One region of the Streptomyces sp. NBC_00388 genome, then DNA from elsewhere that is predicted to be linked to it. Evidence: riboswitches for the same ligand, from Rfam matches in the RefSeq annotation. Region 1 holds a riboswitch; the other holds the start of a gene.
What was found. Region 1 has a riboswitch for cobalamin ahead of OG917_RS07750 (cobalamin biosynthesis protein). Riboswitches for the same ligand answer to the same signal wherever they lie in the genome.
Positions count from the first base shown of each region.

Region 2: it holds a riboswitch for cobalamin, as region 1 does, so the genes downstream of both, OG917_RS23305 (ribonucleoside-diphosphate reductase subunit alpha) here and OG917_RS07750 (cobalamin biosynthesis protein) in region 1, are expected to answer to the same signal.

Region 1 is NZ_CP107948.1:1,680,497-1,688,250, reverse strand. Features, by position in the region: gene OG917_RS07760 (putative cobaltochelatase) at 1-721, opposite strand, end outside; gene OG917_RS07755 (cobyric acid synthase) at 807-2,312, opposite strand; gene OG917_RS07750 (cobalamin biosynthesis protein) at 2,309-3,238, opposite strand; cobalamin riboswitch at 3,362-3,498, opposite strand; gene OG917_RS07745 (hypothetical protein) at 3,668-3,931, opposite strand; gene OG917_RS07740 (inorganic phosphate transporter) at 3,950-5,188, opposite strand; gene OG917_RS07735 (class II aldolase/adducin family protein) at 5,458-6,150, shown strand; gene OG917_RS07730 (alpha/beta hydrolase family protein) at 6,233-7,360, shown strand; gene OG917_RS07725 (hypothetical protein) at 7,460-7,754, shown strand, end outside.
Region 2 is NZ_CP107948.1:5,194,905-5,202,658, forward strand. Features, by position in the region: gene OG917_RS23300 (ribonucleotide-diphosphate reductase subunit beta) at 1-489, opposite strand, end outside; gene OG917_RS23305 (ribonucleoside-diphosphate reductase subunit alpha) at 489-2,846, opposite strand; cobalamin riboswitch at 2,975-3,098, opposite strand; gene mctP (monocarboxylate uptake permease MctP) at 3,298-4,929, opposite strand; gene OG917_RS23315 (DUF3311 domain-containing protein) at 4,926-5,168, opposite strand; gene OG917_RS23320 (aldo/keto reductase) at 5,423-6,388, shown strand; gene OG917_RS23325 (endonuclease/exonuclease/phosphatase family protein) at 6,425-7,528, opposite strand; gene OG917_RS23330 (glycosyltransferase family 2 protein) at 7,528-7,754, opposite strand, start outside.

The DNA of each region.
Region 1 (7,754 bases):
GCTCCCGCAGTTCGTTCTCCTCGTCCGCCCACCGGGCGGCGAACCCGGCAGGGTCGTCGTCGTACGCGAGCCTCCTGCGCACCACCTCGACCCGCTGGTCCGTGTCGCGCGAGGCGGCCACCTCGACGGTCAGCCCGAACCGGTCGAGCAACTGCGGCCGCAGTTCGCCCTCTTCGGGGTTCATCGTCCCGACGAGCAGGAACCGTGCGGCGTGCCGTACGGAGACACCTTCGCGCTCCACGTACGAGGCGCCCATCGCCGCGGCGTCGAGCAGCAGGTCCACCAAGTGGTCGTGCAGCAGGTTGACTTCGTCGACGTAGAGGATCCCGCGGTGTGCGTCGGCGAGCAGCCCCGGCTCGAACGCCTTCACGCCCTCGGCCAGCGCGCGCTCGATGTCCAGGGCGCCGACCAGCCGGTCCTCGGACGCGCCGACGGGCAGTTCGACCATGCGCGCGTCGCGTGTCACGCCGCCCGTGTTCTCGTGCGGACCGTCCGGGCAGTCCGGGTCGGGTGCGCCGGGGGCGCAGGAGAAGCGGCATCCGGCGACCACCGGGACCCCGGGCAGCAGCGCGGACAGGGCGCGCACCGCCGTACTCTTCGCGGTCCCCTTCTCGCCGCGTACGAGGACGCCGCCGACTGCGGGGCTGACCGCGTTGAGCAGCAGCCCGAGACGCAGGTCATCCATGCCCACGACAGCGGTGAACGGGTAGGGCGTACTCATTCGGGGTTCACTCCTTCACATGCTCGGGTGACAGGTTCGGTAACGGGCGGACGCCCGGCGGGGACCTCCGGGGCCCCGGGAGCTCTCATGGCGCTCCCGGCGGGACGAAGGGGAGCCCGGCCGGGGCGCCCGACTCGATGAGCGCGAGCAGCCCATCGGTGTCCGCGTGCTCCTCGATGAGGTCGCCGAGCCGGTCGAGCTGCTCCTCGCGGAGCACGCCGAAGCTGGTGTCGGGGGCCGGTACGAAGCGGCGCCCCGCGACGGCAGCGACCTCGCGCAGGAAGGCCCTGCGGAAGCCGTCGCTCTCCAGCGAGCCGTGCCAGTGGGTGCCCCACACGGAGCCGGCGCGACAGCCGTCCAGGAAGGGGGAGCCGCCCAGGACCTCCGCGACCCCGTGGTGGATCTCGTATCCGTCGACGGGCTCGCCGAGCGCCTCACCGGTGGGCCGCGCCAGGGTCTTGCCGACGGCGAACCGTACCCGCACGGGCAGCAGGCCGAGCCCGGCCACGGACCCCGCACGCGATTCGACGGTGTCGTCGATGTGCTCGCCGAGCAGCTGGAATCCGCCGCAGATGCCCAGCACGGGACGGCCATCGGCGGCCCGCCTGGCCAGCGCGTCCGCGAGCCCGCGCCGGCGCAGCCACTCCAGGGCGCGCACCGTGCCGCGCGTCCCCGGCACGATCACCAGGTCCGCGTCGGCCAGCTCATCCGGGCGGTCCACGAACCGCACCACGACGCCCGGTTCGGCGGCCAGCGCGTCCACATCCGTGAAGTTCGACATCAGCGGAACCGCGCAGACGGCGACCCGCAGCACGTCCTGCCCGTGCGGCGCCGACACGGCCGACTCGCGCACCGCGCCGCGCATCGACACCCGCAGCCCGTCCTCCTCGTCGATGCCCAGACCGTGGGTGTACGGCAGAACGCCGTAGGTGCGCCGTCCGGTGAGCCCCTGCAGCATGTCCAGGCCCGGCTCAAGCAGGGACACGTCACCGCGGAACTTGTTGACGAGGTACCCGGCGACGAGCGACTGGTCCTCGGCGCTCAGCAGCGCCGTCGTACCGAAGAACGACGCGAAGACCCCGCCCCGGTCGATGTCGCCGACGACGACCACCGGGAACCGCGCGGCGCGCGCGATGCCCATGTTGACGATGTCGGTCCGCCGCAGATTGATCTCGGCGGGACTCCCCGCCCCCTCACAGATCACCGCGTCATACGTGCTCCGCAGCTCGGCGAGGCAGTCGGTGACCGTGGAGAGCAGCGCCTGCTGCCGTCCGCCGTGGTAGCCGCGGGCGCTCATCTCGCCCACCGGCTTCCCCATCAGCACGACCTGGCTCGACCGGTCGCTGCCCGGCTTCAGCAGTACCGGGTTCATCAGCGCGGTGGGTTCCACCCGCGCCGCCTGCGCCTGCATCGCCTGGGCCCGCCCGATCTCCGCGCCCTCGCGGGTGACGAACGAGTTGAGCGACATGTTCTGCGCCTTGAAGGGGGCGACCTTCACGCCCCGGCGCACCAGCCACCGGCAGATCCCTGCCGTCACCACGCTCTTCCCGGCATCCGATGTCGTCCCGGCCACCAGCAGTCCGCCGCTCATCCGCGCACCTTCCTCACTGCGAGAGCCGTCGCGAGCGCCAGCAGGGACACCCGGCGGGACAGCCGCACCGCGCGCTCGATGTCGCCGACGGCCACGGGCCGGCCGCCGCTGTTGAGTACCGCCCGGTGCTCGGGCCGGCCGCCGTACGCGAGGGTGCCCCCGAGCCGCACACCGAGGGCGCCGGCGAACGACGCCTCCACCGGGCCCGCGTTGGGGCTCGGATGGCCGCCCGCGTCCGACCGCCAGGCCCGCAGGGCGCCCCGCGGGTCGCCGCCCGCGAGGACCGCGAGTACGGCGGTGAGCCGGGCGCCCGGCCAGCCCGCCAGGTCGTCGAGCCGGGCCGACGCCCAGCCGTACCGCAGATAACGGGGCGACCGGTGGCCGACCATCGCGTCCAGGGTGTTCACCGCCCGGAACCCGGCGAGCCCGGGGACCCCGGCCAGTGCTCCCCATACCAGCGCCCCCACCACCGCGTCGGAGGTGTTCTCGGCCACGGACTCCACGACGGCCCGCGCGATCTGCTGCTCGTCGAGGGCCTGCGGGTCGCGTCCGCACAGATGGGGCAGCCGCTCCCTGGCCGCCGCGACATCACCGGCGGCCAGCGCGGCGCCCACGGCGCGCGCCTCACGCCCCAGCGAGGTGCCGCCCACGACGGCCCAGGTGGCGGCGGTGGTCAGGGCGACAGCGGCGGCAGGACGGCCGCGTACGGCACGCCGGGCCAGCACGGCGGCGCCCACCGCGCCGCCCGCACACACCGCGGTGTGCAGGGCGCCCCACCCGCGGTGGTCGCGCCACAGCCGGCGCTCCACCGCGGCGGCGGCCCGCCCGAAGGCAGCGACCGGGTGGCCACGCCGGGGGTCGGCGAAGACGAAGTCCGCAAGGAGGCCCGTGGTGGCGCCGTAGACGAAGACACGCTCGGCACGCATGGGGTCAGCAGGCCGGTACGCCTCGGCGGGCCGTCGGAGCGGCCGTGCTCGGTACAGCGGGCGGTTCGGGCAGCTGGCAGCCGCACATGGCGTAGTCCTCACTCAGGGTGTCCGCGCCCTGGTACGACGTGACCGGCGGTGAGAGTTCCTGGCTTCCGGGGTGTGATCCCCGGTGACAGTGGCGGGACCGCGCCGGATTCGCACCGGCTTCCTCTCCTGCCGCCGTATTGGCCCCGGAAGTCCACCACGGTCGGCGAACACCCGTCAACCCGCCTTGACCTGCGGCGGGGCAGTGTGCCGAGCCCCACACGGACCGCCGGGGGCCGCCCGGACGCCCCGCACGGTCCCGGCCGCGCGCGGAAGCGCCCGCCCGGCGGCCGGTGGGGGCCGCAGGACGGGCGCGGGGGCGCTGTGGGGGAGGGGTGGTGGTCAGGCGACGATCAGATAGATCCCGTACGCCACGGCCGCCGCGCAGAGCGCGAAGCAGGCGTACGAGCCGGCCCGCACGGCCTGCGCCGGGCCCCGGCCCGTCCCGGCCGGTGAGGCGGCGGCGGGCGCGGTCGCGGTACCCGCTTCTGCCGCGGGCTTCCGTGCCAGGCCCACCACGCCGAGGGTGAACAGGCCCACCAGTCCGACGGTCGCCACGAGGCTGACGCCGAAGACGGTGCCGAGAGCTGCCCAGTCGATGTCCATGTGCGGTGTCCTTCTCCTTCAGACCGTGGCGGGCCGGTTGGGCTCCGGCGCGGGGATGGTGGCCCGGAGACCGTCGGAGACCGCTCCGGCGGGCGGCGGGGCGACGGCCGCGATGGCGGTCGTCACCACCCCCGCCGGTCCGTCGGACGCGACCGGTTCGTCAGGGGTGACACTGTGCTGGCCGACCGGCGTGCGGCGGGAGAGCGACCAGATCACACCGGAGCCCACGACCAGCAGAGCGGCGACGGCTCCGACGCCCCACGGGCCGCGGCCCGTCAGGTACTCGGCGCCCGCGCCGACGAGCGCCGCGGCGGGCAGGGTCAGACACCAGGCGACGAACATCCGGGTGGCGGTTGACCAGCGGACCACGCCGCCCTTGCGGCCGACGCCCGCTCCCATCACGGCGCCCGAGCAGACCTGGGTGGTGGAGAGGGAGAAGCCGAGGTGCGAGGAGGCCAGGATCACGGTTGCGGCGCCGGTCTGGGCGGCGAAGCCCTGCTGCGGCCTGAGCTCGGTGAGGCCCTTGCCCATGGTGCGGATGATGCGCCAGCCGCCCAGGTAGGTACCCAGTGCGATGGCGGTGCCCGCGGAGACGATGACCCACAGGGGCGGGTTCGATCCCGGTGCGATGACGTGGCCGGTGACCAGGGCGAGGGTGATCACGCCCATGGTCTTCTGCGCGTCGTTGGTGCCGTGGGCCAGCGAGACGAGGCCGGCGGACGCGATCTGGCCCGCCCGGTAGCCCTTGGCGGTGGCCTTCTCGTCCGTACGGCGGCCGATCCGGTACGTCAGCCTGGTCGCCAGCAGCGCGGCGAACCCGGCGACCACCGGAGCGGCGACCGCGGGGAGCAGCACCTTGGTGATGACGACTTCGCCGTTGACACCGGACGAGCCGACCGACATCAGCGTGGCCCCGATGAGCCCGCCGAAGAGTGCGTGGGAGGAACTGGACGGCAGGCCGAGCAGCCAGGTCAGCAGATTCCAGAGGATGGCACCGACGAGTGCCGCGAAGATCACTTCTGTGGTGATGCCCTGTTCGTTGATGATCCCGCCGGAGATCGTCCTGGCGACCTCGACGGACAGGAAAGCGCCGACCAGGTTGAGCACGGCGGACATGGCCACCGCGGTCTTCGGTTTGAGAGCGCCGGTCGAGATGGTCGTCGCCATCGCGTTGGCCGTGTCGTGGAAACCGTTCGTGAAGTCGAACACGAGAGCGGTAATGATCACGATCCCAAGGAGCAGGGTCAAGTGTTCCATTTACCTGGGCAATCGTTCGAGGTCATTGACGAGACGAACCTAGGCAACCTTGGTGAACGGAAGATGAACTGAGCCGGGCGCTGTGGTGACCCTCCCCGGAGGCGCTGGTTCCGTCTCTGTCCCGCGGGTGCGCCGGCGGCATACCGGAGCGCGCGGGGGCCTGGCATCATCGCCGGACGACCGGCCCTGCCCGCTCCCCGCGGGCGGCGGGCCGGCGGCGCACCCACCGGGGCGGTCCCGGGACCGGCAGCGACGGAGGAGCGGAAGCGATGGAAGGTACGGCAGGGGAGCCGCAGGAGGCCGGTCCGCTCGCGAGGGCCTGGCAGGAACTGGTCGCCACCGCCCGCAGGACCGCGGCCGATGGGCTGGTCGTCGGCACATCGGGCAACGTCTCGGTGCGCTGCGGCGACCTGGTCCTGGTCACGCCCAGCGGAGTGCCGTACGAGAGGCTCGGGCCCGGCGACACCGTCGCCGTCGACCTGGACGGCCGCCAGGTGACGGGCGAGCTGAGACCGACCAGCGAACTGCCCCTGCACCTGGCCGTGTACCGCGCGACCGCGGCCACCGCCGTCGTCCACACGCACGCCGTGCACGCCACGGCGGTCTCCACCCTCGTCACCGAGCTGCCCGTCGTGCACTACATGGCCGCCGCGCTGGGCGGCCCGGTCCGCGTCGCCCCGTACGCGCTCTACGGAAGCGAGGAGCTGGCCGCGCACATGCTCACCGCCCTCGCGGACCGCTCCGGCTGCCTCCTCCAGAACCACGGCACGGTCACCCACGGCGGCTCGCTCGATCAGGCCTACGACCGCACCGCCCAGCTGGAGTGGATGTGCCGGCTCTGGCTCACCGCCTCCGCGCTGCCCGGCCGCACCCCGTCCCTGCTCTCCGCCGCGCAGCTGGCCGAGGTCACCGGGAAGCTCCGGGGATACGGCCAGCCCGGCCGGGACAGCCCGGGCCCCTGATCCGGCGGCCGTGCCGCACCGGCCCCGGACCGATTGCCCCGGCCGGGTGGCATCCCGGTGCGGGGCCACCGACACTGGAGGGATGCGCCCGGCAACCGCGACGGCAACGGCCGTCACCACCCTGATCGGCGTCGGCGCGGCCGCGGCAGCGGCCGGCCGGCTCGCCGCGAACGCCGCCCTCAACGCGTCCCACGGCCGGGCCCTGCCCGCCGAACCCCGGCTCTCCGTCCACGCCACGGCCCCCGGCCGGGTCACCCTCACCCGCTGCCTGGCCTCGCTGCGCCCCGGTGTGTACGGGCTTGAGGGCTCCGGGGTCCACGCGGTCGTCGGGCCGGTGATCGACGGCGGCTCGGAGACCGCCGACACCGTGGTGCGCCGGCTCGACCGGGTCACCTACGGCAAGCTCACGCCCGGCACCCGGGTGCGGCTCACCCCGCAGGTGTACACGGGCGACCCGCGCTCCGCTCTCGGCATCGACCACGCCGACGTGGACATCCCCGGCGAACTCGGCTCCTTCCCGGCCTGGTTCGTGCCCGGCCCCCGGCCCGCCTGGGTGATCACGGTGCACGGGCTCGGCACCGGCAGGGAACACCCCATGAACGTCCTGCGCTTCCTGCACGAGCAGCAGTTCCCCGTCCTCGACATCTCCTACCGCGGGGACCCCGGGGCTCCCGCGTCCCCGGACGGCGTCGGACACCTCGGCGCGTCCGAGTGGCGCGACCTGGACGCGGCCATCCGCTACGCCGTCCGCTACGGCGCGGAGCGCGTCATCCTGCACGGCTGGTCCACCGGCGCCGCCATGGCGCTGCACGCCGCGGCGGGGTCAGGGATGCGCGAGCTGATCAGCGGCCTGGTGCTCGACTCGCCGGTCCTCGACTGGGAGGCCACCCTCGGCGCACTGGCCTCCGCCCGGCGCACCCCGGCGGCCCTGGTGCCGCTCGCGGTACGCGCGGCCCAGGGACGCACCGGCGTCAACGGCGACCGGCTGCGCTCCGCCGCAGACCCGCGGGCGCTGACCGTCCCCACGCTGATCTTCCACGGCCCCGACGACCGGGTGGCCTCCTGGCGGCGCTCCGCCGAATTCGCCGCGGGCGCGCCGTCGCTCGCGGAGCTGCGGACCGTCGAAGGCGCCCCGCACGGAGCCATGTGGAACGCGGACCCCGGCGCCTACGAAGAGGCCCTGCGGCGCTTCCTGACCCCGCTGATGTAGCGGAAGCGGCCCGCAGGCCCGCTTCCGTGCGCCCAGCGTCAACCTGTAGCGAGGGGTTCCGTTTGGGCTTTCGGCCCGTCAGAGGCAAGACTGCTCCCCGTGACGTCCCGTAACCCGCGCGACTCCAGACTCCGCCTCGTCCGCCCCCGACCTCTGGTCACGGCCCGCCGTGTCGTGAGCAACCGGCCCATCCGCCCCGCCCCGCGCCCGCCGGCCGGCACCCCGGCCCCGTCGGAGCTCGCCCGCCAGGCCAGGGCGGTCCTCGCCGACGCCGTCCGGATCGCCCGCTGGGCCGGGGACGCCCGGCCGGTGCAGGGCGGCGGGGCGCTCACCGCCCCCGCCGCCGAACACGCCGTGAGCGCCCTCTCGTTGACACCGGAAGCCGTCCGCGCGG
Region 2 (7,754 bases), 3.5 Mb from region 1:
CTCCAGCTGGTCGATCTTCTCGACCGAGTCCATCCACCGGAAGCAGAACTGCGCCTTCTCCCGGATGGAGGGGATCTCCTCGACCGCGTCGAAGGCCGCCGCGCGGTCCTCCGGATCGGGCAGATAGGTGTCGAGCAGCGTCAGGTAGAACTGGACGTGCACGGCCTCCTCGAAGAGCTGGCGGGAGAGGTACAGCCGCGCCTCGGGGGAGTTGATGTGCTTGTAGAGCGTCAGCACCAGGTTGTTGGAGACGATCGAGTCGCCCGTCGCGAAGAACGCGACCAGCCGGCCGATCATGTGCTGCTCACCCGGCGAGAGCTTGCCCAGGTCGGTGACGTCCGAGTGGAGGTCGACCTCCTCGACCGTCCAGGTGTTCTTGATCGCGTCGCGGTAGCGCTCGTAGAAGTCCGGGTAGCGCATCGGACGCAGGGTCAGCTCGAAGCCCGGGTCGAGCAGGTTCTTCTCGGACTTCTGGGAATCGGTGCTCATCACTGGCAGGCCTCGCAGGACTCGGGGTTCTCAAGGGAGCAGGCGATGGCGTCCGCGTCCGCGGCGGCCGGGGCCTGCTGGGCGGGGACGGTGGCGGAGCGCGCCGCCCGCGCGATGCGCGTCGCCGGGCGGGAGCGCAGGTAGTACGTGGTCTTGATGCCCTGCTTCCAGGCGTACGCGTACATCGAGGAGAGCTTGCCGATGGTCGGCGTCTCCAGGAAGAGGTTCAGCGACTGGCTCTGGTCGATGTACGGGGTGCGGGCCGCGGCCATGTCGATCAGGCCGCGCTGCGGGATCTCCCACGCCGTGCGGTACAGCGCCCGGACCTCCTCGGGGATCCAGCTGAAGCCCTGCACCGAACCGCTGGCCTCGCGCAGCGCCTCGCGGGACTGCGCGTCCCAGACGCCGAGCTGCTTGAGCTCGTTCACCAAGTACGCGTTGACCTGGAGGAACTCACCCGACAGAGTCTCGCGCTTGAAGAGGTTGGAGACCTGCGGCTCGATGCACTCGTACACCCCGGCGATCGAGGCGATGGTGGCGGTCGGCGCGATGGCGAGCAGCAGCGAGTTGCGCATACCGGTCTTCGCGATCCTGGCGCGCAGCGCCGCCCAGCGCTCCGGCCAGGCCGGCTCGGTCGCGTAGTGGTCGGGGTGCAGCACACCGCGCGCCGCGCGGGTCCGCTCCCAGGCCGGCAGCGGGCCGTTGCTCTCGGCGAGGTCGCAGGACGCCTCGTAGGCGGCCAGCATGATGCGCTCGGAGATCCGGGTGGAGAGCGCCCTGGCCTCGGGGGAGTCGAAGGGCAGCCGCAGCTGGAAGAAGACGTCCTGGAGCCCCATGAGGCCCAGGCCCACCGGACGCCACTTGGCGTTGGAGCGGCCTGCCTGCTCGGTCGGGTAGAAGTTGATGTCCACGACCCGGTCGAGGAAGGTGACAGCGGTGCGGACGGTCGCGTCCAGGCGCTCCCAGTCGAGGGAGTCGCCCGAGACGAACGCGCCGACGTTGACCGAGCCCAGGTTGCAGACCGCGGTCTCGCCGTCGTCCGTCACTTCGAGGATCTCGGTGCAGAGATTCGACGAGTGCACGACCGAGCCGGGCTCCGCCGTCTGGTTGGCCGTACGGTTCGACGCGTCCTTGAAGGTCATCCACCCCTGGCCGGTCTGGGCGAGGGTACGCATCATCCGCCCGTACAGCTCCCGCGCGGGGATGGTCTTCCTGGCCAGCCCTCCGGCCTCGGCCTCGCGGTACGCGGCGTCGAAGTCGTCGCCCCACAGGTCGGTCAGCTCGGGCACGTCGGACGGGGAGAACAGCGACCACGTGCCGTCCGCGTCGACCCGGCGCATGAACTCGTCGGGCACCCAGTGGGCCAGGTTGAGGTTGTGGGTGCGCCGGGCGTCCTCGCCGGTGTTGTCGCGCAGCTCCAGGAACTCCTCGATGTCCGAGTGCCAGGTCTCCAGGTAGACGGCGGCGGCGCCCTTGCGCCTGCCGCCCTGGTTCACCGCGGCGACCGAGGCGTCGAGGGTCTTGAGGAAGGGCACGATGCCGTTGGAGTGCCCGTTGGTGCCCCGGATCAGTGAACCGCGGGAGCGGATACGGGAGTACGAGAGGCCGATGCCGCCCGCGTGCTTCGAGAGGCGGGCCACCTCGTGGTAGCGCCCGTAGATCGAGTCCAGCTGGTCGAGCGGGGAATCCAGCAGATAGCAGGAGGACATCTGCGGGTGCCTGGTGCCCGAGTTGAAGAGGGTGGGGGAGGAGGGCAGGTAGTCGAGGCGGCTCATCAGCGCGTAGAGCGCGGTCACCTCGTCCAGGGCGCCGGCCGATTCGTCGGTGGCCAGACCGCAGGCGACCCGGAGCATGAAGTGCTGGGGGGTCTCGACGACCTGGCGGGTGATCGGGTGGCGCAGCAGGTAGCGGCTGTAGAGGGTGCGCAGCCCGAAGTACCCGAAGCGGTCGTCGGCCCCGGTGTCGATGGCCGCGTCGAGCCGCTCCGCGTGGAGCCGCACGAAGGCGGCCGTACGGTCGGCGATCAGGCCCTCACGGTGTCCGGCGGCGACCGATGAGGAGAACGACACCGCGCCCTGCCCCGCCGCCTCGTCCGCGATGGTGCGGGTCAGCAGCCGCGCGGCCAGCCGCGAGTACGCGGGGTCCTCGGAGATGAGACCCGCGGCCGCCTCGGTGGCGAGCTCCCGCAACTCGGCCTCGTCCGACGCGGCGTTGCGCCCGCGCAGGGCGGCGGCGGCGACCCGGCCGGGGTCGGTGTCGGTGAGATCGGCGGTGAGGTCGGTCAGGGTCCGCAGCAGTACGGTTCCCGGGGCATCCGCCACCTGCTCGGAGACAGGTGCGGTGGGCGCGATGGTCACGGTGCGCTCTCCCTCGCTCGGCTGGGGCCGGCGGGGGCGCGGGCATGTACGGGCACAGCAGAGCAGCACACCGCACAGCATCCGCAGGCCCTACCGCGAGGCCCGGACGTTTCTCATCCGGATCGGTCGAGCCGGATGCGCTGTCGGCAGGTCCTCGGACTCCGCGGTGCGCGAAAGCGCACTGATCACACCGTTGCGGGACAGTTCCGGATTCGCACCGGATTCCCCTGCGACGACAGCGAGCACGAGCATACATGTGGGGTGCCCGTCGGAAAGCACCCCCCATATGTTGTGTCGTACGGTCCGGGGCTGCGGGCCGGAGGCGCCTGCCGTCGGCCGGCGGGAGCCGCCCGGGCACGGCTCCGTACGGCGTCCGTAACGCCTCCGTACAGCGAAGGGCCGCCGCATCTCCCAGAGGTGAGATGCGGCGGCCCCTGCCGTACGGGGTGGCTCAGTGGCCGGCCGGGGCGCCCGCCGTGGCCGGCGGGAGCTCCACCTGGACGCCCTTGTCACCGGCATCCGCCGTGTAGTCCTCCGGGGAGGTCTCGTCGATCCCGGCGGGCGCCTTCACCGCGTTGAGCACGACGGTGAGGACCAGCGTCACCACGACGTTCAGCACGAACGCCGTCAGACCGATGTAGCCGATCTGGCCGATGCCCGGGATCTCCTTGGAGGAGCCGCCGAAGTGCGCCTGGGTCGGGCTGGCGACGCCGAACGCGGCGAGCGTGCCGTAGATCATGCCGGCCGCCCAGCCCGCGAGCAGCGCCCAGCGGTGGAACCACCGGGTGAAGAGTCCGCCGACCAGGGCCGGCATCGTCTGGAGGATCCAGATGCCGCCGAGGAGCTGGAAGTTGATCGCCACGGTCGGGTCCATGGCGAGCACGAAGAGAAGCGCGCCGACCTTCACCACGAGCGAGACCAGCTTGGAGACCTTGGCCTCCTGCGCGGGTGTGGCGCCCGGTTTGATGAAGTCCTTGTAGATGTTGCGGGTGAAGAGGTTCGCCGCCGCGATGGACATGATCGCGGCCGGTACCAGTGCGCCGATGCCGATGGCCGCGAAGGCCACGCCGGCGAACCAGTCGGGGAACATGTTCTCGAAGAGCTGCGGGATCGCCAGCTGGCCGTTCTTCACCTTGATCCCCGCGGCGATCGCCATGAAGCCGAGGAGCGCGAGCAGCCCCAGCATCAGCGAGTACAGCGGCAGGATCGCGGTGTTGCGGCGGATCACGTTGCGGCTGCGCGAGGAGAGCGTTGCCGTGATCGAGTGCGGGTACATGAACAGCGCGAGCGCCGATCCGAGCGCCAGCGTCGCGTAACCCCACTGGCCGGCGGCGCCCGGTGCGAGCGCTCCGCGCGGCTTGCCCGTTGCCGGGTTCGTCTGCGAGAAGGCGTGGCCTGCCTTGGCGAAGATGTCGTCGAAGCCGCCGAGCTTGATCGGGATGTAGATGATCGCCACCAGGATGACGATGTAGATCAAGCCGTCCTTGACGAAGGCGATCAGTGCGGGCGCCCGCAGCCCCGAGGAGTACGTGTACGCGGCGAGCACCGCGAACGCGATCAGCAGGGGGAGGTCCTTGACGAACCAGTTGCTGCCCGCACCGCCGACGCCCATGACGTCGAGCACCGCCTGGATACCGACCAGCTGGAGCGCGATGTACGGCATCGTCGCGATGATGCCGGTGACCGCGACGGCCAGCGAGAGGCTCTTCGAGCCGAACCGCCCGCGGACGAAGTCCGAGGTGGTCACGTACCCGTGCTTGTGCGAGACCGACCAGAGCCGCGGCAGGAAGGTGAAGATCAGCGGGTAGACCAGGATCGTGTACGGCACGGCGAAGAATCCGGCCGCGCCCGCCGCGTAGATGGCCGCGGGTACGGCGACGAAGGTGTACGCCGTGTAGAGGTCGCCGCCGAGCAGGAACCAGGTGACCCAGGTACCGAACGACCTCCCGCCCAGGCCCCATTCGTCGAGGGTGGCGGCGTTGTCGGCGCGGCGCCAGCGGGCGGCCAGGAAGCCGACGACCGTGACGGCCACGAAGAAGAAGATGAAGACGCCGAGCGCGACGCCGTTCACACCGTCCTTCATGCGGACGCACCCCCCTTGCGGGCGCGCTGGTCACGCTGCCACAGCTTGTACGCGGTCATGGTGAGCGCCGTCGAGATGAGCACCCAGAGCATCTGGTACCAGTAGAAGAACGGGATGCCGATGAAGGCCGGGTCCACCTTCGCGTACGAACTCACCCAGAGCATGGCGACAAAGGGTGCGATCAGGCATACCGCGATGATCACGCGCACCGGCGTGATCACCGGTCTTTTCTCGGTCATGGTGCGGTCCGTCCCCTCGCTGAGCACCTGGTACAACGCGCAGGAAATCTAGGCGAGGATGCTCATGCGGCGGAACCCCTATCCGCATACCGGAACGGCAACGCCGTTCAATCGGTCGATTTCGACGGCGACCGTCCCCCTCCCGCCAATTGGCCTAGACCTTTTTGCGGATACAGCCACCTGACGGCCCGCCGGCTCCTACAGTCGAGCCCGGAGCCGGGCAGCCCGGCGCCTTCAAGTGGCTGGGAGAACATATGAAGTACGTCAGGACGGGCGGGACCGCAGGCCTCGATGTGAGCGCGCTCTGCCTGGGCGCGCTGCGCTTCGGCTCGATGACCGACGAGGCCACCGCGTTCGCGATCCTCGACCGGTTCCTCGACGCGGGCGGCACGTTCATCGACACCGCCAACACCTATGCGTTCTGGGTCGACGGCTGTACCGGCGAGGAGAGCGAGAACCTCATCGGCCGCTGGATGGCCGGCCGGGGCGTCCGGGACAAGGTCGTGCTCGCCACCAAGGCCGGCGCCCTGCCCGACCCGCTGGACGCGCCCTGGCCCGAAGAGGCCGAGGGGCTGGCCCCGGAGGTCATGCGGCGTCAGGCGGAAGCCAGTCTGCGCCGTCTCGGCACCGACCGTATCGATGTCTTCTACTCGCACATCGAAGACCGGAAGACGCCGGTCCACGAGCAGGTCGCGGGGCTCGGCTCACTGGTCTCGGACGGCAAGGTACGGGTGCTCGGGGCCAGCAACCACACCGCGTGGCGCATAGAGCAGGCCCGCGCCGCGGCCCGGGAGCTCTCGGTGGCCGGGTACAGCTGCGTGCAGCAGCGCTATACCTATCTCCAGCCACGCCCCGGCGTCGATTTCGGTGTCAATCCGCACGCGAGCGAGGAGCTTCTCGACTATGTGCGTTCCGAGTCCGACGAGTTGACGCTGCTGGGGTACTCCACGCTGCTGAGCGGTGTGTACAGCCGGGACGACCGGCCCGTGCCCGCCGAGTACGACCACCCGGGCACAGCCGCCCGTATCGCCGCGGTGCGCGCGGTGGCGGCCGAGACGGGAGCCACGCCGAACCAGGTGGTCCTGGCGTGGCTCCTCGGCGGCTCGCCCGCCGTGCTGCCCGTCATCGGGGTCAGCTCCGTCGCCCAGCTGGACGAGTGCCTCGCCGCCGTCGACCTCGAACTCGACGCCGAGCAGCGCACCCGGCTCGACGCGGTCTGACCGGGCGGGGGCCGCCCCCGTCCGGGCGGCCCCCCGTCAGTGCCCCGGCTCGATGGTCAACGACTGGGCACTGTGGTCCGAGTGGCCCCGCGGACCGGCGAAGTCGTACCGGTCCGCCTTCGCCCCGCCGGCGGTGAAGGCCAGGTCGAGCCGCCACAGATCCATCACCGGGGTGCTGGCACGCCAGCTGCGGGGGAAGAGATCGTGGTTGACGCGCACCGCGTCGGTGGCCACCTTGCCCAGCCGGCCGGTGTCGTCCTGCGTGCGGCTGTGATTGAAGTCCCCGGCGATGAAGGCCGGCTGGTGCTTCCGGGCCCGCACGTCGGCGATGAGGTCGTCCAGCTCGCCGTTGCGCACACCGGTCTGCCGGCGCACGCCGCTCAGCACACTGGGCTTGAAAGGATTGTCCAGGTAGACGTGTACGGGAAGATGCACGTTGTACGTGGAGAGCACCGGGGCGTCCGCCGACCTGCCGGTCCGGACGTCCACCCGCATGACCTGGGGTGCCACCTCGTGGGGCGTACCCACGACATCGAAGCGGGACAGGGTGACCAACTCGCCCTGTACCAGCACCCGGTAACCGGGGAACTCCTTCTTGAGGCGGTCCTCCAGATGCAGTGGGATCAGCTCGGTTCCCTTGCCCTGGTGGATGTACTCCTGAAGCAGATAGACATCCGCGTCCAGGCTCCTGATGTAGGCGTAGAACGCGGCCGGATCGTCGCCCTGTTCCCAGTACTCGGTGTTCCAGGAGACGATCTTCACCGCTCCGGCCGACGGCGTGGTGTCCGAGCCGTTCCACAGCGCGTACGGGTTGATGCCGCTGCGCCCGAAGCCGAGCAGCAGGGCCACCACAGCGGCAGCGGCGATCCACCGCCGCACCCCGGGCCTGGCCCACCAGGTCGCGGCGAGGACCGTCAGGGGCACCGCGAGCAGCAGCTCGGGCGGCATCATGTCGGTGAGCGCCCACAGTGTCAGCGAGTGCGTCAGCAGCCGGTCCAGCAGGGTGAAGAGCAGCCACCCCCCGGCCACGGCCAGCAGGACCCGGGTCCTGCGGATCCGGTGCCCCCGCGGCACTTCGGTGGCCCCGCTGCCGGATTCCGTGCCGGTGCCGGCGGAAGAGGTCTCCGCTGTCGTCGTCATCAGGCATCCACCCGCCGGGCCGGGGCGAGCGCGCTGGTGTACAGCTCACGGAACCGGCTGGAGACGAGGCAGCGCGCGCCACCGGTGATGATGCCGGCGGCCACCGTCAGATTCACCACGAAGTTGACCGCCGCGAAGTACGGGACGAACGACCACCCCTTGTGGCGCGCCGCGCATCGGTACAGCCCCGCGTCGCAGGCGAGTGCGGCTGCCAGCAGCAGGACCG